2 regions of the Peribacillus sp. P4_B1 genome follow, and region 2 is predicted to be linked to the other one. Evidence: riboswitches for the same ligand, from Rfam matches in the RefSeq annotation. Region 2 holds a riboswitch; the other holds the start of a gene.
What was found. Region 2 has a riboswitch for lysine ahead of AC1DVK_RS12185 (amino acid permease). Riboswitches for the same ligand answer to the same signal wherever they lie in the genome.
Positions count from the first base shown of each region.

Region 1 (15,330 bases), on a different contig from region 2:
AGAAGATGTTGAAGCAAAAACAAAAACGATTGAAATCTATCTTCCTGCTAAAAAAGAAGCTGGTAAAGTATTGACCGGCGAAATCGGTGATCAAGTTAGCGAACTTGTTCAATTATTACGCAGCGAAGCAAAAGTGATTTAATCGAAACGGTCCTTTTCAAAACAACAACACACGACAAATAGATAAAATAGAGCACAGGAGGTTTTTATAAATGGCTAGAAAGTTTCTTGTATTGGGCGAAGTTCGCGACGGTTCACTAAGAAATGTATCATTTGAAGCTATCGGTGCGGCTAAACTTGCTGCAGATGGCGGGGAAATCGTAGGTGTTTTAGTTGGTGGCAGTGTTAAAAATTTCGGTGATGAATTGATCCAGTATGGTGCGGACCGGGTTATTGCTGTAGAAAATGATCAATTGAAACAATATACTTCAGATGGTTATGCTCAAGGCTTGCTTGCAGTCATCGAGCAGGAAAAGCCAGAAGGGATTTTCTTTGGGCATACGGCCTTAGGAAAAGACCTTGCACCTAAATTGGCTGGAAAACTTGAATCAGGATTGATCTCCGATGTTACATCCATTGAAGAAGAAGGCGGAAATATCGTTTTCACCCGCCCGATATATTCTGGTAAAGCATTTGAAAGGAAAATTGTTACAGATGGCGTGATATTCGCGACAATCCGTCCGAACAATATTGAACCATTAGCGAAAGATGAGTCACGCTCTGGTGAGGTAACTACATTAAGTGTGGATATTAAGGATTTACGAACAATCATAAAAGATGTTGTTAGAAAAGCTAGTGAAGGGGTCGACCTTTCAGAAGCAAAAGTAATCATCGCAGGCGGCCGTGGCGTGAAAAGTGAAGATGGTTTTGAACCATTAAAAGAACTGGCACAAGTTCTTGGCGGAGCGGTAGGTGCTTCCCGCGGTGCATGTGATGCGGACTATTGCGATTACTCTTTGCAAATCGGGCAAACGGGTAAGGTCGTTACACCTGACCTTTATATCGCCTGCGGAATTTCTGGAGCGATCCAGCATTTAGCTGGGATGTCCAACTCCAAGGTTATCGTTGCCATCAACAAAGACCCGGAAGCCAATATATTCAATATAGCTGATTATGGAATTGTCGGGGACCTTTTCGAAGTCGTTCCATTACTGACTGAAGAATTCAAAAAACTAAAAGTTAACGCTTAATAGAAAAAAATGAAGGGGCAAGACATTTGGCAAAAGCCGATACATGTCTGGACCCTTCATTTTTTGGTGTTATTCGGCAAGGCTTGAGCCTGCATATTTACTCTTTTTTTGGACATCCTACCACTGAAGCAAAATATTGGCGTCGATTCTAGCAACGATGGTATACTGTCTTTAGTTATTGGAGTAAATTTGAGGAGGAAATATATATGGCTATTGTAAATGCAACTGACCAAACTTTCACTACAGATACTAACGAAGGTGTAGTTCTTGTTGATTTTTGGGCTCCATGGTGCGGACCTTGTAAAATGATCGCTCCTGTTCTTCAAGAGCTTGATACTGAAATTGGCGATACAGCGAAAATCGTAAAAGTGGATGTAGATGAAAACCAAGAAACAGCTGGGAAATTCGGTGTGATGAGCATCCCGACACTAATCGTCCTTAAAGACGGTGAAGTGGTGGATAAAGTGGTTGGTTTCCAACCTAAAGAAGCACTTGCTGAACTTATTGCAAAACACGCGTAATAGCAAGATAGCTAAAAAAAGCTTCAAGTCTACGGACTTGAAGCTTTTTTCGCTATCTTGATATATAATAATTGTAAAATGGGAGAACAGGAGGCTGAATGCATGAACCAACAAATAAAGAATAAACTTGCCCTTCTTCCCGATCAACCTGGTTGTTATTTAATGAAAGATCGTCAGGGAACAATCATATATGTAGGCAAAGCGAAAGTGTTGAAAAATCGTGTCCGTTCTTATTTCACGGGATCTCATGATGGAAAAACCTTGCGGCTGGTGAGTGAGATAGAGGATTTCGAATACATCGTAACCTCTTCCAATATCGAGGCTCTCATTTTAGAGTTGAACTTAATCAAAAAACATGATCCAAAATATAATGTCATGCTTAAGGATGATAAGACGTATCCTTTCATCAAGCTGACGGCGGAACGGCATCCACGGCTAATTATTACGCGTAAAGTCAAAAAAGATAAAGGGAAATATTTCGGTCCATATCCGAATGCTTTTGCAGCCAACGAAACGAAAAAATTGCTCGATCGCATCTATCCCCTTAGAAAATGCAATACCTTACCGGATCGCGTGTGTCTTTATTATCACCTTGGCCAGTGTCTGGCCCCATGTGTATATGATGTTGAGGAACAGGAATATAAAAAAATGGTGGATGATATCAACCGGTTTTTGAATGGCGGACATACTGAGATAAAAAAAGAGCTGACTGAAAAAATGCTAGAGGCATCAGAGGAGCTCGATTTCGAGAGGGCCAAGGAGTATCGTGACAAAATTGCCCACATCGATATTACGATGGAGAAGCAGAAAATGATGACGACCGATTTCATCGACAGGGATGTATTTGGGTTTGCCTATGATAAAGGCTGGATGTGCGTTCAGGTATTTTTTGTCCGACAGGGTAAATTGATCGAAAGGGATGTTTCACTTTTTCCTGTCTATGATGAACCGGAACAGGAGCTTCTTACATTCCTCGGTCAGTTTTACGAGATTACCAACCACTTTAAACCAAAGGAAATCCTGCTGCCTGAGTCAGTGGATGCTGAAATGGCCGAAGGTCTGCTAGGTGTCAAAACGATTCACCCGAAACGGGGATCGAAAAAAGACATGCTTAAATTGGCGAATGAAAATGCCTCCATCGCCCTTCAGGAAAAATTTTCATTGATTGAACGGGATGAAGAAAGAACGATCAATGCGGTGGAAAACCTCGGGAACCAATTAGGGATCTACACCCCGCATCGAATTGAAGCTTTCGACAACTCGAATATCCAGGGAAGTGACCCTGTTTCCGCATTAGTCGTGTTCATTGATGGGAAACCGGAAAAAAGGGAGTACCGTAAATATAAGATCAAAACGGTCCAGGGACCTGATGATTATGAATCGATGCGTGAAGTGGTCAGAAGAAGGTATTCACGAGTATTGAAAGAAGGGCTGCCGCTTCCGGACTTAATCATCATTGATGGAGGAAAGGGACATGTGGAAGCTGTAAGGGATATTTTGGAGAATGAATTAGGCCTTGATATACCACTTTCAGGTCTCATTAAGGATGAAAAGCATAGGACTTCACAATTAATGATTGGAAATCCGCTTGAACTCGTACCTCTTGATTCACGGAGCCAGGAATTTTATCTATTGCAAAGAATTCAGGATGAGGTGCATCGGTTCGCGATTACGTTTCATCGCCAGCTACGCGGGAAAAACGCCGTTCACTCCCAGCTTGATGATATTCCGGGAGTCGGGGAAAAGCGGAGGAAGCAATTATTAAGGCATTTTGGGTCATTGAAGAAAATCAAAGAGGCCACGGCCGAGGAAATTATGGAAGCTGGCATGCCAAAAGGGGTAGCAGAGGGAATCGTTAGAAAATTACAAGAATAATCTTGCTGCAGGCAATTCTCTATGCTATGATAAGAAGGAATTTTTAACTAGACAACTTAAAAGTGCTGATAGAGGTGCGGAATTCAAGAGTAAAAACCTGGAGAAGTATGAGCTTCCATGAAAGGTTTTGAAAGGGGATGACGCCGAAGGAAGACAAGACTCATACCTTGTTTTTCTGGTCTGACATTTAATAAATGGCGGATTGTCAGGGTTTATGCCCTGGAGAGCTATCTCACTGTGTTTACAGTATTGGATATGTGATCACAGCAATGAGATATTTCTCATTGCTTTTTTTATTGCCTAAAAAGGTAGAGAGGGTGCATTAGGATGGCATTAATCGTTCAAAAGTTCGGCGGGACATCCGTCGGAAGCGTAGAAAAAATAAAAAATGTTGCCAATAGGGTAATCGAGGAAGTGAAGAATGGAAATGAGGTAGTCGTCGTTGTTTCAGCTATGGGGAAAACCACGGATCAATTGGTTTCCATGGCCCGGGATATTTCCGGAACACCGAGCAAGAGGGAAATGGATATGCTATTGACTACGGGGGAACAGGTCACGATATCCCTGTTAACGATGGCATTGATTGAAGAGGGACATGAAGCCATTTCTTACACTGGCTGGCAGGCTGGCATGCAAACGGAATCCGTTCATGGGAATGCCCGGATTTTAAACATCGATGCCACGAGGATTCAAGCTCAGCTCCAGGAGAAGAAAATTGTGGTCGTTGCCGGTTTCCAGGGGAACGATGCAAATGGGGAAATCACGACCTTAGGACGAGGCGGTTCCGATACGACGGCAGTTGCCATCGCTGCAGCGCTGAATGCGGATAGATGCGATATTTATACGGATGTAACGGGTGTTTTCACTACGGATCCACGCTACATAAAAGCCGCGCGTAAACTCCAATCCATTTCTTATGATGAGATGCTGGAACTTGCCAACCTAGGGGCGGGCGTCCTTCATCCAAGGGCTGTAGAATATGCAAAAAATTATCAAATTCCGCTTGAAGTCCGTTCGAGCATGGAGAGAGAATCAGGAACGATCATTGAGGAGGAAGCAACTATGGAAGAAAACTTAATTGTACGCGGCATTGCTTTTGAAGACAGTATTACAAGGGTCACAATATATGGATTGCCCCAATCACTTGGTGCATTATCCACAATTTTCACGACACTTGCGAAAAACCGGATTAATGTGGACATCATCATTCAAAGCATGACAGCCGAGGATACGACCAATCTATCATTTTCCACAAAAAGTGAAGATACGCAAGCGGCCTTGATCGTACTGGAAAACAATAAGGAACAATTGTCATTCGACCGAGTCGAAACGGAGGGCGGATTGGCCAAGGTGTCCATCGTCGGATCTGGTATGGTTTCCAATCCAGGAGTGGCTGCCGAGATGTTTGAAGTGATGGCCAATACAGGCATCCAAGTGAAAATGGTCAGCACATCTGAAATTAAAGTCTCGACTGTCGTCAATGAAAAGGAAATGGTGAAGGCGGTCGAATCTCTTCATGAAGCATTTAAACTTGGGCAGCATGCAAATGTGCTAGCTTGAGAGTAAGGAGTCCAATAAAAAACAGACTTCCGGTAAAAAGGGTAAGTCTGTTTTAAGGGCTCATTAGATTTGATCTCTGGGATCCCATTGAATGGTGAATATCACTTTTTTTGCGCGGCGTTTGATTTCTTCCGTTGATTCGCTTAGGAACTTTTTTTGCAGTGTAAACTGCTCGGCAAGGAAACCGGCTTCAAGTTGGAAGTGACAGTCAGGATGTAAATCCATACGGCGGCTGATTATTTCACCCGTCAGTGATAATTCCATCTGGTTTTTCGTATACTTCATGATTTCCAGGGTGCCCCATCCCGCGCTCTGGAAAAATTCAATAACTTCTTGATCGCCATTTAATGGGAATTTACGTGCTAACTGTTTACCTGCCCAATAGAGGATTTGATTAGAGTCTTTTCCGAGAATATCGTTCAATAGAACTTCTCTGATTAATTCGTATCCGAAAGCTGGAACTTGGAATTCTTCAGTTTGAATTTCCTCAGCTGGAATCTCTTCTTCTATCGCAGCAGCAATATTTTTTTTCATAGTTTATCGCCTCTTTCTGTTAATCTATTATAAACGTTTTTCTTTTGCAAATTATACTGTTTTTTATTTATTTAAATATCAATTGGGAAAAAATGATAAATTATACCGAGATATTAATAGTTTAATTAGTAATTTCTCCAAAATATCTTCTTGATGAATAAAAAATAGACAATTTAATCCAATAAAATCTATTCTGAAAAAGAGAATTCTTGTATCCGTTTTCTTGACGCACATAGAAGTCAGGAGTAAAATGGACATGTCACATAATTGTAAACGGAAGTATAGGGGAGTTTTCTGACTCTATACTTTATTTTCACGCGGAGATAAAAGGTAGCCACCAGTTTATCTTTGCATGATTTTTCACAAATTAAGGGGGGGCACTTAGTGGCAAAAAATCGTGAGTTTGGGAATCGTAGACTTCATTCACTACTTGGAGTTATTCCGATCGGGCTGTTCTTGTTGGAGCATTTAGTTACCAACTATATGGCAACAAAGGGACCGGAATCATTTAATTCAGCAGCACATTTCTTAGAAAGCATACCGTTTCGTTATTTCCTGGAAATCTTCATCATTTTCTTACCTTTGATTTATCATGCTGTTTACGGGATTTATATCGCGTTCACGGCTAAAAATAATTTGGGTAGATTTGGGTTTTTCCGAAATTGGATGTTCTTTTTACAACGTCTAAGCGGAATCATTACGTTGATTTTCCTTGTTTGGCATGTATGGTCAACTAGGATCCAAGTAGCTATGGGTACAGAGGTTGACTTTGACATGATGGCAGAGATTTTCTCTAATCCATTTATGATTGCATTTTATTTAGTTGGGGTCATTTCGACAATTTTCCACTTCTCAAATGGATTATGGTCATTTGCAGTGAGCTGGGGTCTGACAATTTCACCTAAATCACAAAAAATCATGACTTACGTTACTTTGATCATTTTCGTTCTTCTTTCTTATGTTGGAGTAAGTGCAATTTTCGCTTTCGTATAAGAAGATGGGGTTCATTTATAATTGTTAGGAAAAACATAGCTTTGCTAATGGAAATAAGGGAGTGACAGAATTGGGTAAAGGTAAAATTATTATCGTAGGTGGAGGTCTAGCTGGGTTAATGGCTACGATCAAAGCAGCAGAGCTGGGACAACAGGTTGATTTATTTTCTTTAGTACCTGTTAAACGCTCTCACTCAGTTTGTGCCCAAGGCGGAATCAATGGGGCAGTAAATACAAAAGGTGAAGGGGATTCTCCATTTATCCACTTTGACGATACAGTTTATGGCGGAGACTTCTTGGCTAACCAACCGCCGGTTAAAGCGATGTGCGATGCAGCACCGTCAATCATCCATATGTTTGACCGTATGGGCGTTATGTTCAACCGTACTCCTGAAGGTCTTCTTGATTTCCGTCGTTTCGGTGGTACTCAACATAGCCGTACAGCATTCGCTGGTGCAACGACTGGTCAGCAATTACTTTACGCATTGGACGAGCAGGTTCGCCGTTATGAAGTTGAAGGCCTTGTAACGAAATATGAAGGCTGGGAATTCCTTGGAGCCGTTATCGATGATGATCAAACGGCACGCGGTATCGTAGCTCAAAACCTGACTTCAATGGAAATCAAATCATTCCCTGGCGACGCAGTCATCATGGCGAGCGGCGGCCCTGGAATCATTTTCGGTAAATCGACTAACTCAATGATCAATACAGGCTCAGCAGCCTCCATCGTTTATCAACAAGGTGTAAATTATGCAAATGGTGAGTTCATTCAAATTCACCCAACAGCAATCCCTGGAGATGACAAACTTCGTCTAATGAGTGAATCCGCTCGTGGTGAAGGTGGACGTATCTGGACATATAAAGACGGAAAACCTTGGTATTTCCTTGAAGAAAAATACCCTGCTTACGGTAATCTAGTACCTCGTGATATCGCGACTCGTGAAATTTTCGACGTATGTATGAACATGAAGCTTGGTATTAATGGAGAAAACATGGTTTACCTGGATCTATCTCATAAAGATCCTAAATTACTTGATATTAAACTTGGCGGAATCATTGAAATCTACGAGAAATTCATGGGTGAAGACCCTCGTAAAGTTCCAATGAAAATTTTCCCTGCCGTTCACTATTCCATGGGCGGACTTTGGGTTGATTATGACCAAATGACTAACATTAAAGGTTTATTCGCTGCAGGTGAGTGTGACTACTCTCAACATGGCGGTAACCGTCTTGGTGCGAACTCACTTCTTTCTGCAATTTTTGGTGGTTCAGTCGCTGGACCGAATGCCGTTAAATATATTGAAGGCCTTGATAAAACTTCAGAATCCATTCCTGCTTCATTGTTTGAAGGCTACGAAAAACAACAACAGGAAAAATGGAATGATGTCATGTCTCTTGATGGTAACGAAAATGCTTACGTCCTGCACAAAGAACTTGGTGAGTGGATGACACAGCATGTTACTGTAGTTCGTTACAATGACAAGCTGAAAGAAACGGATAACAAGATTCTTGAGTTGATGGAACGTTACAAGAAAATTAACATCAATGACACGGCAAAATGGAGTAACCAAGGAGCTGCATTCACTAGACAGCTGCAAAACATGATGCAATTGGCTCGTGTAATCACAATTGGTGCGTTAAACCGTGATGAAAGCCGCGGAGCACATTACAAACCTGATTTCCCAGAACGTAATGATGATGAATTCATGAAAACGACAATGGCAACATTCAAAGGCTTGGATCAAGCACCTGAATTCCATTATGAAGATATTGATGTATCACTGATCGCACCGCGTAAACGTGATTACACTACGAAACATTAAAGAGGGGGAGCAAAAAAATGGTTGAAACTAAATCTGAGACTAAAACAGTCCGTTTTATAATCACTCGTCAAGATACACCGGATTCAGCTCCTTATGATGAGGAATTTGAATTAGCGTACCGTCCGAATATGAATGTAATTTCCGCTCTTATGGAAATTCGTCGTAATCCGGTAACTGTACAAGGCAAGCACACTACAGCAATCGCATGGGATATGAACTGTCTTGAAGAAGTATGTGGTGCTTGTTCAATGGTTATCAATGGTAAACCAAGACAATCATGTACAGCTCTTATCGATCAATTGGAGCAGCCGGTTCGTCTTGCTCCAATGCGTACCTTCCCTGTTGTTCGTGACCTTCAAGTCGATCGCAGCCGTATGTTCGACTCATTGAAAAAGGTAAAAGCATGGATTCCAATCGATGGAACGTACAATCTTGGACCAGGACCGCGTATGCCAGAAAAGAAACGTCAATGGGCATATGAATTGTCTAAATGCATGACTTGCGGTGTTTGTTTGGAAGCCTGTCCGAACGTGAACAGCAATTCAGACTTCATGGGACCACAACCATTATCACAAGTTCGTTTATTCAACGCACATCCAACTGGTGCAATGAATAAAGCGGAACGTTTAAATACAATCATGTCCGATGGAGGACTTGCAAACTGCGGTAACTCACAAAACTGTGTGCAGTCTTGCCCTAAAGGAATTCCATTAACGACTTCGATTGCAGCATTGAACCGTGATACTGCCATTCAACAATTCCGTAACTTCTTTGGAAGCGACGAAGTTTAAAAATGAAAATGAAAGAACCTGTATCTATTTTGATATGGGTTCTTTTTTTTCTTTGTTTTTACATTTGGGTGAATTCAATACTTGAACGATAGGGACCGGTAGCCAAATCCATAAAAGATGATAGCTTTGCAAGCGCTCTGAAAAAAGCTAAGATCAAAGTGTGAATGGAGAATTGGAGGAGGAAATCGGCCACACCCATTGACATCGGCCTCCTGCAAAGGATGCTCGTTATGATTAGTGACGTGAGCAATAATCAAATTAAACAGCTTTCAATAGAAAACCCTTTTCATTATCGTTGTTTTCTTATAAAATGAGTGAATAGTCATTCATATTCGAAAGGGAGTGCACAAGTTGAACAGAATATCATATATCGATAATATAACCGAGTGGATCAATGATTTTTCCTTTAAACATGAGATTAAGGTTCGCTTTTCGGAAACGGATATGTTTAGGCACTTGAATAACACGATTCCTTTTACTTATTTTGAAGAAGCGCGGATTGAATATTTCCAGAGCATGGGTTTTATGAAGGATTGGACCTCGGCTGAAGGTGGTGAGATGCCGGTTGTTGCAGATCTACAATGTGATTACCTGAAGCAGGTGTTTTTCAATGATCAATTGACAATTCATGTGAAAGCTGACCATATCGGAAAATCTTCTGTAGATATACATTATATGGGAAGCAAACACGATGGTTCAATTTGTTTCACGGGCAGGGGAACGATTGTCCAGGTCTCCAAAGCCACCGGAAAGCCGATACCTTGGACAGAAGAGATGAAGCGGTCGTTGTTGCATACAGAGCTTGAACATACCTAAAAATATTTCGATTTAGACAAGTAAAAGAGTCACTCCCTTGCCCCGGCCAACATACTATATCTTGACTAAATAGACACCCACTCCGGGTTTTATGCTGGTGAAGGCAAGGAGGGTAACATTACTTGAAGGAGAACGAATTCACTCATAAGCCACTACTCACCAAAAGAGAAAAAGAAGTATTTGAGTTACTAGTACAAGACAAAACAACAAAAGAAATCGCAGGTGAATTGTTTATTAGCGAAAAAACAGTTCGAAACCATATTTCGAATGCGATGCAGAAGCTTGGAGTTAAAGGACGTTCGCAGGCAGTCATAGAACTCCTTCGTATGGGGGAACTTAAGCTTTAATGTGTTGACTCTTAATAAAGACTTATAAATATTTCTCTCCCGTCTAGTTGGCAGCATATAAGGAAGGCCAAAACAATTTGGTTGTTTTGACTTCTTTGGATGCTGCTTATTTTTATGAAGGGGGTTTCATTATGGATTCCGGACAATCAATCTTGAAAATCATTTCACTTTCATCCAAAATGGTAGTATGATAAGTTTCATGAAGTGGTGGGGAGCTGTGTGTATGGATGAAGAGAAGCAGGTTGCTTATGTAGCCGATATTGAGAGGGAATTGCGCTATGTATCGTCATGGATTAAGCAAAGGGGACGGGAAATTCTCAATGATTATAAAATTACCATTCCTCAATTCCTGGCTTTGCAATGGCTTTTTGAAGCAGGCGACATGACGATTGGCGAATTGTCCACGAAGATGTTTCTCGCCTTCAGCACAACGACGGATCTGATTGACCGCATGGAGAAACATCAGCTTGTTAAGCGTGTCAAAGATGAAAAGGACCGGCGTGTGGTTCGTATTCACCTTCTTGACGAAGGGGAACGGATTATCGAAGAAGTGATTAATAAACGGCAGCAGTACTTGAGTGGCGTATTAGTCAATTTCAACGAATCTGACATCGTGTCCCTCCGAGGGATTTTAGCAAAACTACATCAAGAAATGAAAGAAAAATGAGGCGAGTTTTTTGAAACAACCGATAGGCATCATTGATTCAGGGGTAGGCGGCTTGACAGTAGCTAAAGAAGTCATGCGCCAGCTTCCAAATGAAAATATAATTTACTTAGGTGATACAGCAAGATGCCCTTATGGGCCGAGGACCAAAAAAGATGTCCAAACCTTCACATGGCAAATGACGAGGTTCCTGATGAAGAAGGATATAAAAATGCTGATCATCGCTTGCAATACGGCGACTGCAGCTGTACTGGATGAAATCAGGGCAATACTTCCGATTCCTGTATTGGGTGTCATCCATCCTGGGGCAAGGGCGGCATTGAAAGTTTCTGATTCCTTGCATATTGGCGTTATTGGTACGGAAGGCACGGTAAAAAGCAAAGCTTATGACGACGCACTTGCTTCCATCAATTCCGATGTGAAAGTAGATAGTTTAGCATGCCCGAAATTTGTCCCAATCGTGGAAAGCGGGGAGTTTCAAGGGGGTATCGTCAATAGGGTCGTGGCACAAACCTTGAACCCGCTGAAGAAAACGAAGATCGACACATTGATTCTTGGCTGTACCCATTATCCACTGCTGGGGCCTGTAATCTCTTCCTATATGGGGGATGGAGTACAAGTCATTTCCTCTGGGGAAGAGACGGCCCGTGAGGCAAGTGTCATTTTGGATTATTATAAATTAATCAATAAAAGCAAGCTCCGTCCGGTTCATCGCTTTTATACTACCGGTTCAAGAGATATGTTTGGTTCTATCGCATCGAGCTGGCTCGGTATTCATACCGATACAATCGAAACAATTAAAATTGATCACCTATAAGGCTTCCATTTGGAAGTCTTTTTTTCGTGAAGCGGACAATGGATATGGTGATTATGGGAAATAAGGTATATTAACAGATTCATCCACTGGCAGAAGGCCCGAAATCCCGTTGAAGGCTTACAAACATGCAGCAGTACGGGCAAATTGCCTAGCTCGATTATCAGAGCGGAAAATAATTGGTCTATTTTCCCTTAGGGCTCGTATAAATAGGAGTACAAACTGTCCTAGGAGTGATTTTATGTCCAATAAATCAAAAGTAACAATGGCTGTGACCATTCTGGCATCTTCTTTTTGGCTTTCGGGATGCGGATTATTTGGCGGTGAAGAGAAAAAGGAAATTGATCCACCAAAGGATATTTCATTAGTCGATGATGAATCTTCATTAAAAGAAAAGAATGATGAAGAAAAGCCTGCAACAGATGGAGAAAAAGGCGCTGGTGCTGTTGAATCGAAAACAGTGAAGACAGAGTTATATTTAATTGATAAAAGTGGGTATGTGGTTCCACAGACATTGGAACTTCCTAAATCGGAAGCCGTCGCCAAACAGGCGCTTGATTACCTTGTCGATAACGGTCCAGTCACGGATAAACTTCCGAATGGGTTCAGGGCGGTCATTCCTGCCGATACCCAAATAAGCGTAAACATTAAAGATGGAGTGGCTGTAGCGGACTTTTCGCCGGAGTTCAAAAACTATCAAAAAGAGGATGAACTTAAAATCCTTCAAGCCATTACATGGACCCTGACGCAATTCGACTCGGTCGATAAAATCCAAATGAGAATAAATGGGGAAGATATTTCCGAAATGCCGGTCAATGGCACACCGATAGATGAGAATATCTCAAGATCTTCAGGAATCAATATCGATACGAGTGACGTGGTCGACATTTCGAATTCCAAAGCACTGACCGTTTATTATGTAGGCGGTGACGAGGAGTACTCCTATTATGTTCCGGTAACACGCCGGATCAGCGAAACGGTGTCTGATAATGTAACAGCTGCCGTCCAAGAGTTAACGAAGAGTCCTTCGGGTTCTAACTTGCAAACGGGGTTCATGAGTGATGTAGCTTTACTTGACAAACCTAAAGTGGCAGAAGGTAAGGTCAGCCTCAACTTCAATGAAAATATCCTTGGAAGTTTTAAAGAGAAAAAGGTGTCACAAGAAGTCCTTGATGCTTTGGTCCTTTCTTTAACTGAACAGAAAGGAATTGAAAGCGTTGAAGTACAAGTGCAGGGCAGCGCCGATATTCTTAATGAGGAAGGTAAGAAACTATCTGAACCAGTGGTCCGTCCAGAGAAAGTCAACACAGGTAGCTTTTAAAGAACGATCTTATATGGATATAGCACAAGGAGGCAGCCAGCAGCTGCCTCTTATTCTTTTTTATCACCAATAACAATAGTCTAATGGTTACATTCTTTTTGCATGCTTAGCCCCTTGCTTAAATGTTCATAGAAAAATCCAATTAACCATTGTTTAGGTTGAAAGGTATTTCCACCAAACATTCTCTCTTCGTTAAAAAGTTTTTACATAAATAAAATTTTAAAAGAAAAAAATACCTTGTAATAATGTAATTCATTAGGGGGAATCTTTAACATAAGTGAAAAATTACAACGTTAGATTTCCTTATGACTATTAAATTTTCCTCCAAATTCTATATGGCCGGACTAATTCTTTTGAAAAATGGACACTTCCGGGCTAAACAGATTTGTGCTTAATTCTCTGCTGCATCCCCGAGTGCTAAAGAGCTTCAATGATCTTCCTTCCTGAAACTTTATGATTTTTTTAAAGGTATTCCGAAGTTCTAGACAGAATCTAAGTTTTAACATTGAAATTGAAGCTTGAAAATGCAGGTTAATCTTCTTCTGTTTAAATCTCTCTTTTTTAACAGTCATGCGAAAGCGCCCGGTGTTCGATCGACCTAAATTGATTGTGTAATTCACGCAGGTGGCGGCACTAGGACAGGTACCATTAAAGAAGCCTTCGTCGCTTTGGCTGCTTGTTTTAAAAATTGCAGGAGAACTGGCAGTATTTCAGCTGAAAATTTCTGGCTTCTGCAATTTTCGGGGTTATTGCAGAAGCGGGAGTTGTGGTAGACTGAAATTATCTGGAAGATTCAGCGGCCCTTGTGATATGAATCTCATCATGACAGGCAGCGGTGAATTCATTCAATCGCAGGGAACTGGAGAAAAAACGGCTTTTACATATAACGAGTTACAGCTATTTCTTTCTAAGCTCAAAAAGAGCCTTGCTAGAAAAGCTCTTGAATCCATAGCCGAAAAATACAAAAAGGGTGAAATGAAAAATGAAGTCAGTAATCATTGCAACGAAAAATAAAGGGAAAGCAAAGGAATTTGAAAGCTTGTTCTCTGCTAAAGGGTATGAAGTCAAAACGCTTCTTGATGTACCGGATGCACCGGATGTGGAGGAAACAGGTACAACTTTTGAAGAAAATGCGATCCTGAAAGCAGAGGCCATCGCCCATCGGCTAGGCCACTTTGTCATTGCGGATGATTCCGGATTGATTGTAGATGCATTGGATGGCCGTCCGGGCGTATATTCTGCGCGCTATGCTGGAGAGTCCAAGAGTGATGAAGCGAACACGGAAAAAGTCCTTAGGGAACTGGAAGGCGTGCCGGAAGAGGAAAGAACGGCGAGATTTTATTGCGCCTTGGCACTTGCGTCGCCCTACCAGGAAACGATTACTGTATCGGGGACGATGGAGGGCTTGATTACCGAACAGCCTTCAGGAACGAATGGATTTGGTTATGATCCAATCTTTTTTGTTAAAGAGCAGGGCAAAACAAACGCCGAATTGACAAAAGAGGAAAAAAACCAAATCAGCCACCGTGCCCACGCATTGAGGGCGCTAGATGAAAGGCTTGATCTATTTCTAAAAAGGGAAGAAGGAATGTGACGATGAAAGTGCTAATAATGAGTGACAGTCATGGCTTAACTCATGAAATCAGCATGATAATCGACCGTCATAAACAAGAAGTTGCTGCCATGATCCATTGCGGTGATTCAGAGTTGGAAAGAAATGATCCTTACATGTCGGAGTTTTTGGCCGTTGGCGGGAATTGCGACTATGATTCGGCATATCCGGATGATATTGTGGAGAACATCTCAGGCAAGCGTTTTTTCATTACGCATGGACACCTCTATAACATAAATATGACCTTGATGAATTTAGCGTATAAAAGTGAAGAGGCTGAAGCGGATATTATTTGTTTTGGTCATTCCCACGCTGCAGGTTCCGAATTGATTGACGGCAAGCTCTTCATCAACCCGGGAAGCATACGCCAGCCGCGGGGACGAAAAGAGAAAACCTACGCCATTTTGGAAATGGGAACAAACCAACTTGCAATCACCTATTATGACCTTGAAGGAAAAATCGTTGAGGAA
Region 1 covers NZ_JBFUHM010000002.1:85,962-101,291, forward strand. Annotated here, with positions in the region: gene AC1DVK_RS01880 (electron transfer flavoprotein subunit beta/FixA family protein) at 1-142, shown strand, start outside; gene AC1DVK_RS01885 (electron transfer flavoprotein subunit alpha/FixB family protein) at 213-1,190, shown strand; gene trxA (thioredoxin) at 1,397-1,711, shown strand; gene uvrC (excinuclease ABC subunit UvrC) at 1,814-3,586, shown strand; lysine riboswitch at 3,648-3,824, shown strand; gene AC1DVK_RS01900 (aspartate kinase) at 3,914-5,146, shown strand; gene AC1DVK_RS01905 (YslB family protein) at 5,210-5,680, opposite strand; gene AC1DVK_RS01910 (succinate dehydrogenase cytochrome b558 subunit) at 6,065-6,673, shown strand; gene sdhA (succinate dehydrogenase flavoprotein subunit) at 6,744-8,495, shown strand; gene sdhB (succinate dehydrogenase iron-sulfur subunit) at 8,513-9,286, shown strand; gene AC1DVK_RS01925 (hypothetical protein) at 9,345-9,485, opposite strand; gene AC1DVK_RS01930 (acyl-CoA thioesterase) at 9,638-10,102, shown strand; gene AC1DVK_RS01935 (helix-turn-helix domain-containing protein) at 10,225-10,449, shown strand; gene AC1DVK_RS01940 (MarR family winged helix-turn-helix transcriptional regulator) at 10,673-11,116, shown strand; gene racE (glutamate racemase) at 11,127-11,930, shown strand; gene AC1DVK_RS01950 (GerMN domain-containing protein) at 12,169-13,248, shown strand; gene AC1DVK_RS01955 (hypothetical protein) at 14,059-14,262, shown strand; gene AC1DVK_RS01960 (XTP/dITP diphosphatase) at 14,231-14,842, shown strand; gene AC1DVK_RS01965 (metallophosphoesterase family protein) at 14,845-15,330, shown strand, end outside.
Region 1: another riboswitch for lysine. It lies ahead of AC1DVK_RS01900 (aspartate kinase); the one in region 2 lies ahead of AC1DVK_RS12185 (amino acid permease).

Region 2 (15,876 bases):
AAACCGTAATCCGTATTTTTTCGCTGCCATTGTCATGCTTTTGTTCGTTGATAAAAAAAGAAATAGACTTCTCAATATTCTTTCCATCTGCATTCCCCTCCAAATCATTTCGGAAAATAGATGCACAAGATTATTTTACCATTTAATTCAATTTTCAGAAATTTAGAATCAAGAATAAAAAAATTTCTTGAAGGGGAACTTAAATACGTTTAAAGAACACTGAAGGAGGTAGAATGATGGAACAGCAAAATTCGTTTAACAGCCAACAGCAGTCCACCGGCTATATGAAACAGCCACCGGAAATGGTTTCGGTAAAAGACAGCTTATACTTAACCGATATGCTTGCATGGAATCTGAATGCGATTAAAAAAGCACATTTTTTTGCCACTCAATGCAAGGACCCACAAATCATTGATGCGTTAAATCGGTGCGGACTCATGCATCAACGCCATTACGATACCATTTTGAAACATTTGAATCCGGATCAAAACCAGGTTCAACAACAATACCAGTAAAGGAGGGTTCTTGATGCCCAATGAAAACAAAGTCCAAAATCCAGAATCTCCTGTAGCAAAGACTCCTCAAATGAATGACAGGGATTTTATAAATGATATGCTCACAACTGAAAAGTACTTTTGTAACTCCTTTTCCGTTGCCTTGCATGAAATGAGTAACCAAGCATTATTCCAAGACATTTTCTCCGTTTCGAAAGAAAATCAGGAGATGCAGCGTGAGCTCTATAACCTTATGTTCGAAAAAGGCTGGTATAGTTTAGAAAAGGCGCAGGCTCCGAGCCTAAGCCAATCGTATCAACAATTTTCCGGATATAAAAATCAGTTCCCACCTGGATCGAACATTCAATAAGCAAACATTCAGGGGGAGATTCTGCTTCCCTTTGTTTTTTTTGCACAAGTAAAGCCGGCCACGGGAGGCCGGCTTTATGTTTAGATATCCGTAGAAAACATATACTTCTTATAGTGATACCGAATGCTGAATATTAAGCCCATGGCCATCATGTTCCCCATTAGCGAGCTTCCTCCATAACTGATAAATGGAAGTGGAATCCCCGTAATCGGTAAAAGGCCTACCGTCATGCCGATATTTTGAAAAACGTGAAACGTCAACATGCTTATAACGCCAACACAGATATATGTATAGAAGTTATTTTTCGTGTCCATTCCCGTTTTTGTTATGTGGTAAATCAATAGGAAAAACAAGGAAATCAAGATGCTTGATCCGATGAAACCGAATTCTTCACCGATGATGCTGAAAATGAAATCCGAATGACTCTCTGGGAGATACACTACCCTCTCACCTATCCCCTTACCTGTGGTCTGGCCGGAGCCGATGGCCAGTAAGGATCTGGTTAAGTGGTACCCCTCGGAGCTCGCATAATTATATGGATCAAGCCAAGAATAGATACGGCCGAATTGATAGGTTTTTACCCCTAAGTATTTTTCCAGGATCTCCGGCTTCCAAAGGACGAAGTATAGGACCGTGGAAGCCACGGCGATTCCTCCCGAAATGATAGGCAGCAGAATCTTCCATGATATACCTGATATGAAAACCATTCCTAGCATGATTGACAAGATGACAAGCCCGGTGCCTAAATCCGGCTGTTGCATGATTAACATTAGCGGGGCACCTGTAACGAGACCGATTTTAATAAGCAGCCAGATATCCGTTTGAATCGTTTTCAGCGTGTTTTTGAGATGATGGTTTGATATAAGATTTGCTAATGCCAGGATCAGGAAAACCTTCATGAATTCCGATGGCTGAATCGAACCGACTCCTGGAATTTTGTACCAGCTTCTTGCACCATTTATTTTAGGTACTACACTTTCTGGCATTAGGATCAGCAATAAAAGCAAAAATAATCCGAATCCATAGGCATACCAGGAAATTTTTTTCAGTTGATCCGAATCAAGGGTGATAAACCCTAATACGATTCCAATCCCCACTATATACCAAAAGATTTGTTTGATTAAGAAGTTTTCCGCGTACTGTCCAGTCGTTTGGGCACTATAGATTGCTAAGCAACTTCCTACGCATAATAACAGCAATATTGTGACCAAAGAAAAATCTATTCGAGATGAAAATTTATTTTGTTCTTCCATACTTAACTCTCCCTTAAAAAGGCTCCTGCGATACATCTTTAAATACACTTATTCATTATACTTTAAACAAATAAAATCACAACTATATCGAAGAATAGTTTACAAGCTTCATGAAGTTATCTGCATGGAGCCTGCAGAAAGGGGGAATTTAAGCATGTGCCTCCTTTGATTTTCTCCAATTTCAGCACACTTCTGACCAATCCATGGCTTGGGGAAAAGAGAAAGGCCAATCCAACCATGCAACCGGATATCGAGGCATCCAAAATGGCAGCTGAATTATAACCGATGACTTAATTTAACACCCCGACCATTATACTGAAAATATCATTCTACTTAACCGATCTGTCAGCAGATAAGCCGTTGCGGCAGGTATGATGAACATTCCAACTACTAAAATGGAGAGTGCTTTTCCTTCAGTACATAAAACGTAATGATGAAGTTAATTTATATTGTAGAGTTTTTATGGTGAATATAAACTAGGGGAGCTTTTTCTAATGTTTATGATGGGACGACGTGAAATTCACGAGTAAACGTGTGTATTTCAAGAGTAAACGCGGATTTCTCGACGGGCATCTGGCATTCCATGTGCATTGCCAATCATTTTTCCGGCTTTAAAGAAACTGCCAAGTACGCCAATCCCAATTCGATTCCGCAAAGTACAAACAGGCTGATTAAAGTTTGGAACATCCTGATCTCCTCCTCCTCTAAGACTTAAACCAATCTTAAAGGATGAAACCCATACCAGAACAAGACCTTATTTGAAGAAATCTTCAGCAGCCATGCTCTGTTCTCTTGCTCTGAAATGGGTTTCATACGGTACAATATAAAAAAAAGAAAAAATGGTGATCCCATGACAAACATTAAAGAAATTGCTCAATGTGCTGGTGTATCTGTCTCAACAGTATCTCGTGTATTGAATAATCATCCATATGTAAGCCCTAATAAGAGAGAGAGCGTTTTACAAGCCATTGATCGCTTGAATTATTCGAGAAATATCAACGCCATTCATCTTTCAAAAGGCAAAACAAATCTTATCGGCATCATCATCCCCTTCACCAATCACCCATATTACGGGGCAATCGTTAACGGAATTACTAAACAGGCAAATGCAATTGGGTGTCATATCGTGATCTTTCAAACCCATTATGAAAGAGAGAAAGAAATCCAGGCTTTGAATATGCTGCAAATGAAGCAACTCGATGGCATTATCGTTTGTTCAAGAATTTCGGAAATGAAAATCCTCTTGGATTATCAAAAATACGGACCTATTATCTTATGTGAGGATACAGCCCAGGCTGAATTCTCATCCATCAGCATTGATCATTATGCAGCATTCTCCTGTGCCCTTGAATACGTGATTTCTAAAGGATATAAGAAAATTGGATACAGCCTCGGCCGTAAAAAGAGCAGGAACAGTTCTCTGCGAACAAAGGCCTTTAACGATATCATGAGTAAACATCAACTTATAAACAATAAAGAATGGTTGTTTGAAGGCAGTTATCACATCAAAGACGGTGTAAAGTTGTTTGAGGATTGGCATTCGATGATAAACAAACCTGAAGCCATCATCATCACTAATGATGACACGGCTGCTGGATTCATGCTCACCGCTAAGAAATCGGGTATGAGGGTACCTGAAGAGGTGGCCATTCTGGGCTTCAATAATGATGGCCTGAGTGAGATGCTGGACATCACGACCATTTCCTTGCCTCTGGAATGGATTGGAAAAATGGCAGTGGATCTATTTGAGAATCCCGAATCGGTCCAACATGTAAAATTGGACTACGCCCTTATAAAAAGAAGGACCGTTTAATAACGGTATTGTTATCAGAATGGCTTTACTTTTATATATCGTTTCCTCTTCCAATCTTTCGAGAACTAGGGAAAAATAACCACATAAAATAATCATTGCGATATCCCAGAAGTTATTTTATAATTTTGATATAGTAAAGTTTACTCAGTTACTAGCATTCTATTTGCGATTGCATAATTTTTCATGAGTACCATCGTACGGCCAATTACAAGCTGGCGTTACGATTTAAGAAAATTGAATACTTCCTCATTTACCGATGAGTTAGAGGCTGCAGCTTATAAAAGTAGAACGGACGAGATTCTGGAAAATTCAAGACTCCGTTTGAAAGGATAAGTTGCCGAAGTTAGGGTATATTCCATGTATATTCTCGCTGGCGGTGTCACCGAACAGGAACATCACTGTCACGTTTTTTCAAAAAAGCGTGGGGAGCTATCTTCGGAAGGATAAACGGGTTTATTATAAACAGCCGTCGATCTTTTTCGACTGCTGTTTTTTTATATTTCGTTCCCTTCCAATAAAAAGGAGTGTAACATCAATTGCCAAATTCACAATCAGCATCAAGCCCCACTGAATTAAAAAGGAGCCTGAAAGCGCGGCACTTAATGATGATTTCATTAGGTGGAACGATTGGAACAGGTTTATTTTTAGCAAGTGGCGGTGCCATCCATTCAGCCGGACCCGGCGGTGCCTTGGTGGCATACGCGGTCATCGGCATCATGGTTTATTACTTAATGACAAGTCTTGCAGAAATGGCAGCATTCATGCCAGTGGCCGGTTCGTTCCGTGTCTATGCATCCAAATTCGTCGATCCGTCTTTCGGTTTTGCGATCGGATGGAACTACTGGTATAACTGGGCAATCACCATTGCCGCTGAATTAGCAGCCGTTGTCTTAATTATGAAGTTCTGGTTTCCTGATACTCCCTCCTTCATCTGGAGTGCTATTGCGTTAATCACTATGTTTCTTATCAATTACATGTCCGTTAAAGGTTTTGGGGAAGCAGAATTCTGGTTTGCCATGATCAAAGTCGTGACAGTCGTCATTTTCTTGATCACTGGTGTCCTGATCATTCTCGGAATCATGGGTGGAAAAGACCCTATTGGTTTTTCCAATTTCACAATGGGCGAAGGTCCCTTTAATGGAGGGTTCTTCACGATTCTAGGTGTATTCATGGCTGCCGGCTTTTCATTCCAAGGAACAGAATTGCTTGGAGTGACGGCTGGTGAAAGTGAAGATCCAGAAAAGAATATCCCTAAGGCGATCAGATCCGTTTTCTGGCGCATCATCTTATTCTATATCCTTGCCATTTTCGTAATTGGAATGATCATTCCGTTTACGGATTCACGTTTATTGAGTGAAGATGTTGCCGTAAGTCCCTTCACGCTCGTATTTGAACGGGCTGGCCTTGCATTTGCTGCATCCATCATGAACGCGATCATTTTATCATCCGTACTTTCCGCCGGTAACTCAGGCATGTACGCTTCAACCCGTATGCTCTGGGACTTGGCACGTGATGGGAAAGCACCTAAATTCCTTGGCAAGTTAGATAAAAGAGGAGTACCCGTGAATGCACTTATCGTGACTTCTTTAGTTGGCTGCGTTGCATTCTTAGCATCATTTTTCGGAGATGGTGTCGTTTATATTTGGTTATTGAATGCTTCAGGCATGGCAGGATTCGTCACCTGGGTCGGGATTGCGATCGCCCATTATCGATTCCGCAAAGCCTACGCAGCTCAAGGCCTTGATATGAATGCTTTACCATACCGGGCCAAAGGCTTCCCATTCGGGCCAATATTCGCCCTTGTCCTATGTATTATCATTATCATCGGACAAGGCTATCAAGCTTTCAGCAGTAATGGGATCGACTGGAATTCAATGTTCGTTTCCTACATTGGCTTAATTCTATTTTTCGTCCTATGGTTCGGCTATAAAATTAAACATAAAACGAAAGTCATTCCTCTTGAGGAATGTGACCTTAAATCAAAATAATACTAAAAAGGACCTGGTCTTCTCCAACGGAGAAAACCAGGTCCTTTTTCATTTCAAATGATACACACGACATTCATATGGACGCAGAGGCATTCTCGAGATTCCTTTTTCCCCCTGTTCATAATTACCGATCAGCCTTGTAGCAGAATATGAATTTAGCTCTTCAGGCAAAGAATATGCGGCATGCTCCTCCTTAAAGTTGCATAGCACTAACAGCTTTTCATCTTCCAACGTTCTCGTATAGGCAAATATTCGTTCATCATCTGGACAGAGAAGTTCAAAACGGCCATAAACGACAATTTCATGTTTTTTGCGTAATTGGATAAGCCTTTTATAAAAATGAAAAATGGAATTTGGATCATTGTAGGCTTTTTCTGCATTAATCTCGGGAAAATTGGGATTGACCTTAATCCAAGGAGTCCCTTTCGTGAATCCTGCGTTCCGGGAGTCATTCCACTGAACCGGTGTCCTCGCATTATCCCTGCTTCGGGCGTGAATGGCTGACATCATCCGCTCTTTTGACCAGCCATGCGAATTGACGAGTTCGTCATATGAATTCAACGTTTCAATATCCCGATATTCATCAATGCTTTCAAATGCAACATTGGTCATTCCCAGCTCTTCCCCTTGATATATATAAGGTGTACCTTGAAGCATATGAAGACAGGCGGCAAGCATCTTTGCGCTTTCAATACGATACTCTCCATCATTTCCAAACCTTGAGACAATCCGGGACTGATCATGATTGTTCCAATATAAACTGTTCCAGCCATCCTCCTCCAAACCAGTCTGCCACTTGGAAAGAATTCGTTTTAAATCGCTTAGGTTCCACTTTTCGTTACTCCATTTCCCTTCTGGTCCGCCCCCCAAATCCATATGTTCGAATTGAAAGACCATATGTAATTCACCACGATCTTTCCCTGTGAACAATTGCGCTTCCTCTGGGGTGACTCCCGGCATCTCCCCAACGGTAATCACGTCATATCCTGAAAGTGCCCGTTGATTGATTTCCTGTAAAAACTCATGTATCCGCGGGCCATTCAAGAAAAAGGGGCTTCCATCACCAAACTGCTTCCCATGCTGAATGGATCCATCTGAATAGCTCTGATCTTTTGATAGGAAGTTGATGACATCCATCCGAAAACCATCGACACCCTTATCCAGCCACCAAGTCATCATGCTGTAGATTTCTTCACGGAGCTTAGGGTTCTCCCAGTTTAAATCCGGTTGTTTCTTGCTGAATAAGTGTAAATAATATTCATCTGTTCCTTCATCATATTCCCATGCCGAACCTTTAAAAATGGACTCCCAATTATTTGGTTCTTTCCCATGCCTTCCAGGTTTCCAAATATAATAATCACGCTTTGGATTGTCTATAGAGGATCGGGATTCCTTGAACCACGAATGTTCATCTGAAGAATGGTTGACCACCAGGTCCATCATCATCTTCATTCCACGTTCATGCAACGCCTTCAGCAACCTGTCAAAATCAGCCATGGTCCCGAATTCAGTCATGATTGATTGATAATCACTGATATCGTACCCATTGTCATCATTGGGAGATTGATAAACAGGGGATAGCCATATCACGTTCACACCCAGCTCCTGTAAATAATCAAGTTTCATAAAGATCCCGTTTAAATCCCCTACCCCATCTCCATCACTATCCATGAAACTCCTTGGATACACTTGATATACAACTGCCTCTTTCCACCATGCTTTGTCCATGCCTTTCCCCCCTCTTTAGCCGCATTGATATAATTACACCAATACCCCTATTATAAAGGGCGAAACTTCAGAATATTCTTCTTTTATTCTACTATTCCCGTTTGAATCATTTCAATATCCAAATCCACCTCGATTGGAATATGAGGATAGGCCTCCTCCCAATGTTTCTGATTGAAATTTCTTGTTTTACTTTTAGCGATATCACCGAGTGCAATCGGATCTATGTTGTTTTCCTGAAACATGGTTACCATTTCATCTAATTTTTCACCAATGACATGTTCTGCTTTGGCCTCTATTTTATTCAGGTCGACTGATTTACCCAAGTCATAACCTTGGACCTCAAGCAGACTCGCTTTTAATTTCACTTCAATCCTGACTTCGGGGTCTTGATTTGCATTCCTGATATCATAATGGACACGTGATTCCACGTTATTGATATCTGAAAAGTCATTTTCCTTCCATTTGATTTCATAACTCCCCAGCTTAAAATTTTCACTAAGGACTTTGAATAAAAATCCGTCCTGATAAGGGATATATTTACCGATATACTTGTCCCTTTTAAACAGGGCGATACCCTTTACCCGTATATGGTCTCCTGCAGTTTCCAATAGGGGCATGACCGGATCGATTCCTTTACCATGACACGCATATAAATACCTATGCAAATCTACATCAGGCAAATTAGTCCTGATATTCTGTTCGATCAGCTCTTTCACTTGGACTCCTGGAGTTTTAATCAACCTCGGCTCCATTTTAACTACATCCTCCGCTTTGCCATGAACGATCGCTAAATATAAATCCCTTCCCACCATTGGGTCACGCCTATATGTATCAATATAATCATTCAAGCCCTTACCTGCCAATTGTTCACCATAGAGAATGACTGTCAGTCTCCCGCCGACAATCGGGAATGGTGTTTTTGCATTTTCTTGCTGGCGGCCAGTCTTTATATTATGGGAGGTCGCTTCATATACTTCTCTACTTAGTTTTGCTTCTTCCCCAGGCTGAGGAACGCTGACAGCGACCGTTCCTTTCACTTTTTTGTCTCCGGCATCATCATAACCTACGACTTCAGCAATTAAAATATCTTCTAATATTTGCTTCTCCACCCCGCACGCTGTCATCATGAAACAACATAATGTAATCAAGAGAAGTTTGATTTTCATGGATTAAGACTCCTAACTTTATAGACAATCGACTGCCATATGAATAAGAGAGGAAGGTACAAATAAACGATATAAAAACCTATTTCCGAACTGATTGTGTTAAACCTATCGATTCTATAGCGGTTATCCAAAAAACAGCAAGAAACTAAAATGATAAGCAGGATGTAAACTAACACCTTTTTCTGTCTAAATCCAAACACTCTTTTTACTGTTCTGCTCGCTGCCCAAACCCCTAGGCAAACATTCGGCAGCACCATGAACAGCCAAACGGAAATCCCTATATATTCAAACCTCTCAACGAATGGAAGGTCCACAATTTTCCATAAAGTCAATGTAGCCCAAATTACATCTTTCAGCTGATCTTGATGATAGTAGGCTAACGAGACAATAATGAAGACTAAATATATCGACATGGTAAACAACGCACCTAAGTGGGCCCACTTTTGAGAGTCTTCACGCTTTTTAATGAATGGGTAATAGATCAGGAGTAATTCAAAACCAAGGTAATTCAGGGTCATTCTCTTACAGGCCTTCATGATTTCCAAAAAGGAATGATCAAGTAAAGGACCCAAATTCTCAAAGTGGGCGTGCTTTAATGGGAAATAATTCAAAAGTAATAACGGCGATCCAATAATAAGTCCGATTATACAAAAACCAGTAACGGCCCTAAACCCTCCCACCACAAAACTATACACGAGAATTAGAATGATGGTTAATAGCATCAGGACATTAACACCAGGGAACATCCAAACCTGAATGACTTCCAAATAAGTCCTGATAAGAATGATGGAGATCATTATAAAGTAGAGGATGAAAAAAATGTTGAAAGCATTTCCTACCCATTTACCAAACAAATCTTTATGGATGGCAACCAAATCCAGTGTTTGGGGGCCCCTGCCTAAAAGCTTGAAACACATCCAAAGCAGAACATTTATGATTAACCCTGAAATGAGGACCGATATCCAAGCGTCTTGACCAGCCTCTTTCGCTATGATCCGTTCAAACCCCAATACCCCTACTCCGATCTGCATGCCTGGCAAGAGAAAAAAAACAAAAAATGGAGATATTAGTTTAGTTTCCTTTGGTTTGACTTCCATACATTTTCACCGCTTTCTTCGCCTTATTCATCAATATCACTTTGGGAGTTATTAGTTTCCTCCTTCCTCCTTATCCTTAGTGGCTTTTCCGTCCGCAGAAATTGTGGGCGTTTAGTCTGCTTTGAAAAAGGGAGGCGAATTAGACTATCTTTAAAGTCATAAATCCTTAACGGGTAAAGAGGGTCTAAGTATGGACTGCCAAGCGAAGTCAATTTCAATAAATGACTTAAAATGAATGCACTGCATAAAGCTAATCCGAACAGTCCGTATAACTGCGCTGCAATTAGAAAAGGGAAGCGGATAAGGCGAATCGTATTACTGATTTGGTAAATCGGCACTGTAAATGAAGCCAAGGCAGCCAAAGCGACAAGCATCAATAGGACATTACTGACAAATCCCGCTTCCACAGCGGCTGTACCGATGACTATACCGCCAACAATGCCGATGGTAGAGCCCACCTTAGCAGGCAGCCTAACCGCTGCTTCCCTCAGCAATTCGATCGTACCTTCCAGTACGATCGCTTCCAAAATCGGCGGAAAAGGGATCACTCCCCTTGATGAAATTAAGATTGGCAACAAATCAGTAGGGATCACCAGATAATGATAGGTTAAAACGGCAACATACAGAGGTGAAGATAAAACGGAAAACAGGACTGCGAAAAGACGAATCAAACGGAATGAAGTACCAAGATTCCAAATTTGAAAATAATCCTCAAATGAAGAAAAGAACGAAATGATGGTGTTGGGACCAACTAATGCATGAGGCGATCCATCCAGCATAATCCCTATTTTCCCCTCTGATAATACACTGGCCAGATGGTCAGGCCGCTCCGTATCAATCAGTTGGGGAAACATCGAATTCCGATTATCCGTGATCATCTGGTTTACAAACGAAATATCCACGATCGTATCATACTCTATATCATCTATTCTCTGCATGACTGTATGGATGATCTGTTGATTTACAATCCCATCTATGTAGAGCACCACTAACCTGGTTTGCGAGATGCTCCCAACCCGAAATTCCTTGGACTGCAATTCAGGAATGGGTAACCGATTGCGAATTAGATTCAAATTCGTATCAAGCGATTCAACAAAAGCCTCCTTAGGCCCAGCGACTGTATATTCCGACTCGGGTATGGAAGTTTGCCTTTTCACACTGTGAGCACAAGGAATCAGCAAACACATTTCATCATCTTTCTTGTATTGAATCAAGATCGATCCTGCCAAAACCAACCTTTGAATGACGTTTATATCAGTCGTCACTTTCATATCTTCCATCGGAATATCGCTTTTTAATTGCTTAAGATCCTTCTTTGTTTGATTAGAGATGACAGCCAGTACTTGTTCATGGAGCTGTTGTTCACTAATCAGTGAACTGAAATAGGAGATGGTATAGCCATCTTCATTCGGAAATTGGAAGGTAAGAAAATCATTAGATGCTTCAAATTTTTTAAGAAGTTCTTGAAAGTCCTTGGAAGTAACCTGAAAGGCTGCTGCATCCGTTTTCTTCCTTCCCTTAAAAAACCTCACTAATTCCGCCTCCCATTACCTGTCTTGAATTTTTTAGTTTACCCAATTATTGTAACCACCCTCTTTAAAGTTAGTCATGATTCACCGATATCCTAAAAACCAACTCGCTGCTGATTACCTTTAGTTTTTTCCTGAAATAGGAAAAGACCTATCCGGATCCCATGCCTAAAAAAGCATGATATCTAACGGATAAGCCTTTGCGTCTTCATTCATTTAACTCTTTGCCAATTACTTTTGGCTTGGAAAAACGCGTGTTACAAGTTTACGGAACTCATCAACGAATCCTGCAACGGGTTTTCCATTCTGAATGTCATTCGCATACTTATGCATGCTTTGAACAAAGTCAGGGTTTGTCGAAACATAAACGTTGTCTACCGATGGATCTGCTCCTCTTGCTGCATCTGCAATCCTGCCTTTAAGGTCATTCGAGATATCTTTATCCCCGCCGTCATTTAATACTGCCCCAACATATGCATTATTATCAGTCACGATGACCCTGGCGTCCTTTACTTCCTTCAAGGCTTCAACACGATTTGAGATATCATCGGAGACCCTCATATCGTTTGCATTATTATCATTATCATTATTTATATTTCGCTTTGTATCGCTTACATTCGTCGGATGTTTTACATTATCCTGATGCGTACGATTCAGGCCAAGATTTTCATTGGCACCTTGTTTATTATTAGTAGAACAACCTGTAATCACTAAAACCATCATCACACTTGATACTATCGCCTTATAATTCATATTCTCCACTCCTTTCAAACGTTTAACATTACTATTTACGAGGAGTGGATAGATTATTCATGAGAAGTGACTTTCAATCCGATAGTACCTTCACCCAAAAAACACCAAACGCACCTCGTACCGTACATGATGCCTACCAGAACTGATCCCAGGAGCCCCTATTCGAGTCCAAATGGCATAATGGGTTCCCTATGCAATGATTTTTATCGCCGATGATAAAAAAACTAATAACCATGCCAGCAATCATTATATTTTAAACTCATCGCCTATATTAAATATTCACGCAATCACAATTGAATCAAAGCCATCTCTTTTTCCTCTCCCAATACAAAAAAAGCCCGATAGGTCATAATCATAACCTCTCGGGCTTTTTCCCCTCCGTGTAAGCAGATCCCTGCGCGTTTCTCCTGAACCATTCCGGTAAAATTTCAACAAATCTTTTATTACTTTACGATATCATGTGCATTTCCAAATTCGGGCAAACGCCTATGCATCACTTTTATTTCTAAGCTTCCATTTGTCGCCTTTTATGGTAAACCAAATATTTTTGAAAGGTTCCGGTGTTTTTTTAGCGGCATCAACCGTATATTGTACAGCCTCTTTTTTATATTGAACATCTTCTGTGATTTCTTGCTGAGTCATGGCGAGTTGATCCGTCTCTGATTTAATCTGATCCGTTTTTGCCTGAATGCGTGAAACAGTTTCAGTCACACTTTCAATTGTCGGTTTGGAATCCTTAAATGTTTTGAAAGCAAAAAAAGCGAAATAGATGATCGATCCGATAAAGAGGGCAAGACTAATATATACAATAACCACCTATGATTCCTCCTTTTATTTTACCTTTACTATACCCGTAATCCTTGAGCAGAAAACGAATCCCCATGTATTTTCTTTTATGCCTGGTCATATTATTGAAAGAAAAAGGAGGAATGAAAATGAATCATATGCCTCTACTTAAAGCCTGTTTTAAAGCCGGAATACACTTCATTAGACATATAACCATACAACAGGCTGCCGTTATAGCAGGAATCATTTTTTTGATCATTCATCCAGAAGTTTTTAGCCCCCTTTGGCTTACATTGGCAACCTCCGTCTTGGTTTTGCTCCTGCTTTGAAGATTGCTGAAAACTCTTTAGTGATCTCCCTCACACCGGTTCCACTTAAGGACCGCTTCACTGCGCCGTCGCTCGAGGCAGGATAACTGAGATATTTCCCTCTTGATGACATAGGCGAATGAAGTAAACAGGCTATATAGAAGTACATACAGAACAAGTAGGAAACGCGATGTGTAAAGGATACTCCATGAACATGAAAATTTAATCAATCGATTGATTAAACCATTGACTTGCCTTGCCCCCTTATGACAGAAGAACTTCATCACATTTCCCATTTTACCGATAAGCAAAAATAAATGGAAAATTACGAAATTTGTGTATAATTAGACTATATTCATAACCTTCAAGGAGGAATCATATTCATGGATACTCTCATTCAACAGTTTAGGAATTTGCCCACCACGGCCATTTCAGATGCAATGGAGGGATTGAACAATCTGGAATCAGCGATTAAACCCTTAAAAGAAAAGTTTCATTTTGCCGGACGTGCTTTAACCGTACAGATGCCCGTCGGTGATAATTCAGCCGTCTTGAAAGCAATCGGCGAAGCAAGACCTGGAGATATAATAGTCGTTGACAGCAAAGGTGATACATACCGTGCAATAGCAGGTGACTTTGTTGTCGGCATGATGCAGACCATGGAAATTGGCGGTCTCGTAGTCGATGGAGTCATTCGTGATCTTGAAGCAATTAAAGAAATGAATTTCCCTGTTTTCAGTAAAGGGACAACGGTTGCCTCAAGTGGCAAGGCTGGTGTAGGGCAAACTAATATCCCCATTTCCTGTGGAGGTGTCACAGTGTTTCCAGGTGATATCATCATAGGGGACATAGATGGAGTCGTTGTCGTGCCACAATCCATGGGTGAAGAAATCCTGATCAAAGCAAAGGATAAAATCATGAAAGATAAACTGCGTGCAGAAAAATACGCGGGAAAGCCTGAAGAAATAAGAAATTATGTTGCCATGATGACCAATGAAGCATGATCTAACGCATATAAAAAAACAGGCAGGAAGCAATGGCTTCCTGCCTGTTTTTCAGCTTATTTATCAGAATCGGATTCCTTTGAACCTTCTTCATTATATGTGTAATCATAATCAGCAGGGTTAATTGGCTTAAAACCCTTTGGAGTATAGAAACGGAGTAAGTCACCGTTCACCACTTGGTCGGATAAATTGAGCATCTTTTCAACTCTCTTTTTATAATTGCGGATGTCATCATTTTCCTTGACCAGTTCTCCTGTTTTCGTATCGAAGTATTTTCCTTTAATGGAAGTAACATCTGGTGTTACAAAATCACCATTCCTGAAAGGTACAACTTCATTATGATCTTTAGACAATAAGTCAGAACCGAATTGTACATAATCTTTAGATTCAATTCCTAACAAATGCAATAAAGTCGGGAGAAGGTCAATCTGTCCTCCGTATTGGTGCATTTCCCCGCCTTTAACACCTGGAACATGAATCAATAATGGTACACGCTGCAATTGGGCGTTCTCAAATGCGCCAACATCCTTGCCAAGCACTTTTGACATGGCTTCTTTATGGTTTTCCGAAATACCATAGTGATCGCCATACATAACGATTACTGAGTTATCATACAGACCGGATTTCTTCAGATAAACGAAAAACTCCCTAAGCGCTTCGTCTGCGTAGCGTGCAGTTTGGAAGTAATTATCAACGGAAGCATCACCTGTCGTTTGCTTACCGATTGTTGCCTTGTCCTGGTCCATGGCATATGGGAAATGATTAGATACCGTTATGAATTTTGTATAGAAAGGCTGTTTAAGCGTTTCTAACATTGGAATCGATTCTTTAAAGAAAGGTTTATCCATCAAACCATAACTTAGCACTTCTTCTTTATTCTCCATATTATAATGGCTTGCATCGAAAAATTGATTGAACCCAAGAGCCTTATACATCTGGTCTCGGTTCCAGAAAGATTTGTAATTACCATGGAAAACAGCAGATGTGTATCCTTTTTCTCCTAAAATCGCAGGTGCCGCTTGATACGTATTTTGGGCTCGGTTTGTGAATGCTGCCCCCTGTGGTAAACCGAACAGGGAATTTTCAAGCATGAATTCAGCATCTGCCGTTTTACCTTGGCCTACTTGATGGAAGAAGTTATCAAAGTACATGAAATCTGACTTCTCATGTGCAAGTGAGTTTAGAAATGGAGTTACTTCTTCCCCGTTCAACTTATAATCGATCATGAAATTCTGCATGGATTCCAAATGCAGGTATATGACATTTTTACCTTTTGCTGCACCAAAATACTTAGGGTTCGGTTCAGCGCTTGTTGCCTTCGTATAATTGACCACTTCCGCGATATCCGTGCTATTTGCAGTTGCACGCTGAGCGTACGTTTTAGTATTCTGAACGGCATCATATACCGTATAGTTGAACATACCCAGATATTTGACAATATAATTCCGGTCGAATGTTCTTGACAATAATTGCGGACGATCCTTTTCAGCAAGTCCTAAATTAATAGCAAAAATTGCAAGCCCTGCAAGATAAATCATTCCAACCGTACGGCGTTTGACTTTGAAGTTTTCCACTTTAAAGTCTTTG
Region 2 covers NZ_JBFUHM010000017.1:67,945-83,820, forward strand. Annotated here, with positions in the region: gene AC1DVK_RS12155 (proline dehydrogenase family protein) at 1-87, opposite strand, end outside; gene AC1DVK_RS12160 (hypothetical protein) at 237-515, shown strand; gene AC1DVK_RS12165 (spore coat protein) at 529-864, shown strand; gene rodA (rod shape-determining protein RodA) at 945-2,117, opposite strand; partial or broken gene AC1DVK_RS12175 (metal ABC transporter permease) at 2,234-2,517, opposite strand; gene AC1DVK_RS12180 (LacI family DNA-binding transcriptional regulator) at 2,920-3,930, shown strand; lysine riboswitch at 4,185-4,370, shown strand; gene AC1DVK_RS12185 (amino acid permease) at 4,467-5,918, shown strand; gene AC1DVK_RS12190 (glycoside hydrolase family 13 protein) at 5,967-7,646, opposite strand; gene AC1DVK_RS12195 (Ger(x)C family spore germination protein) at 7,730-8,812, opposite strand; gene AC1DVK_RS12200 (GerAB/ArcD/ProY family transporter) at 8,809-9,909, opposite strand; gene AC1DVK_RS12205 (spore germination protein) at 9,933-11,441, opposite strand; gene AC1DVK_RS12210 (YhcN/YlaJ family sporulation lipoprotein) at 11,670-12,191, opposite strand; gene AC1DVK_RS12215 (DUF948 domain-containing protein) at 12,678-13,007, opposite strand; gene AC1DVK_RS12220 (hypothetical protein) at 13,127-13,306, shown strand; gene AC1DVK_RS12225 (RraA family protein) at 13,669-14,289, shown strand; gene ltaS (lipoteichoic acid synthase) at 14,346-15,876, opposite strand, start outside.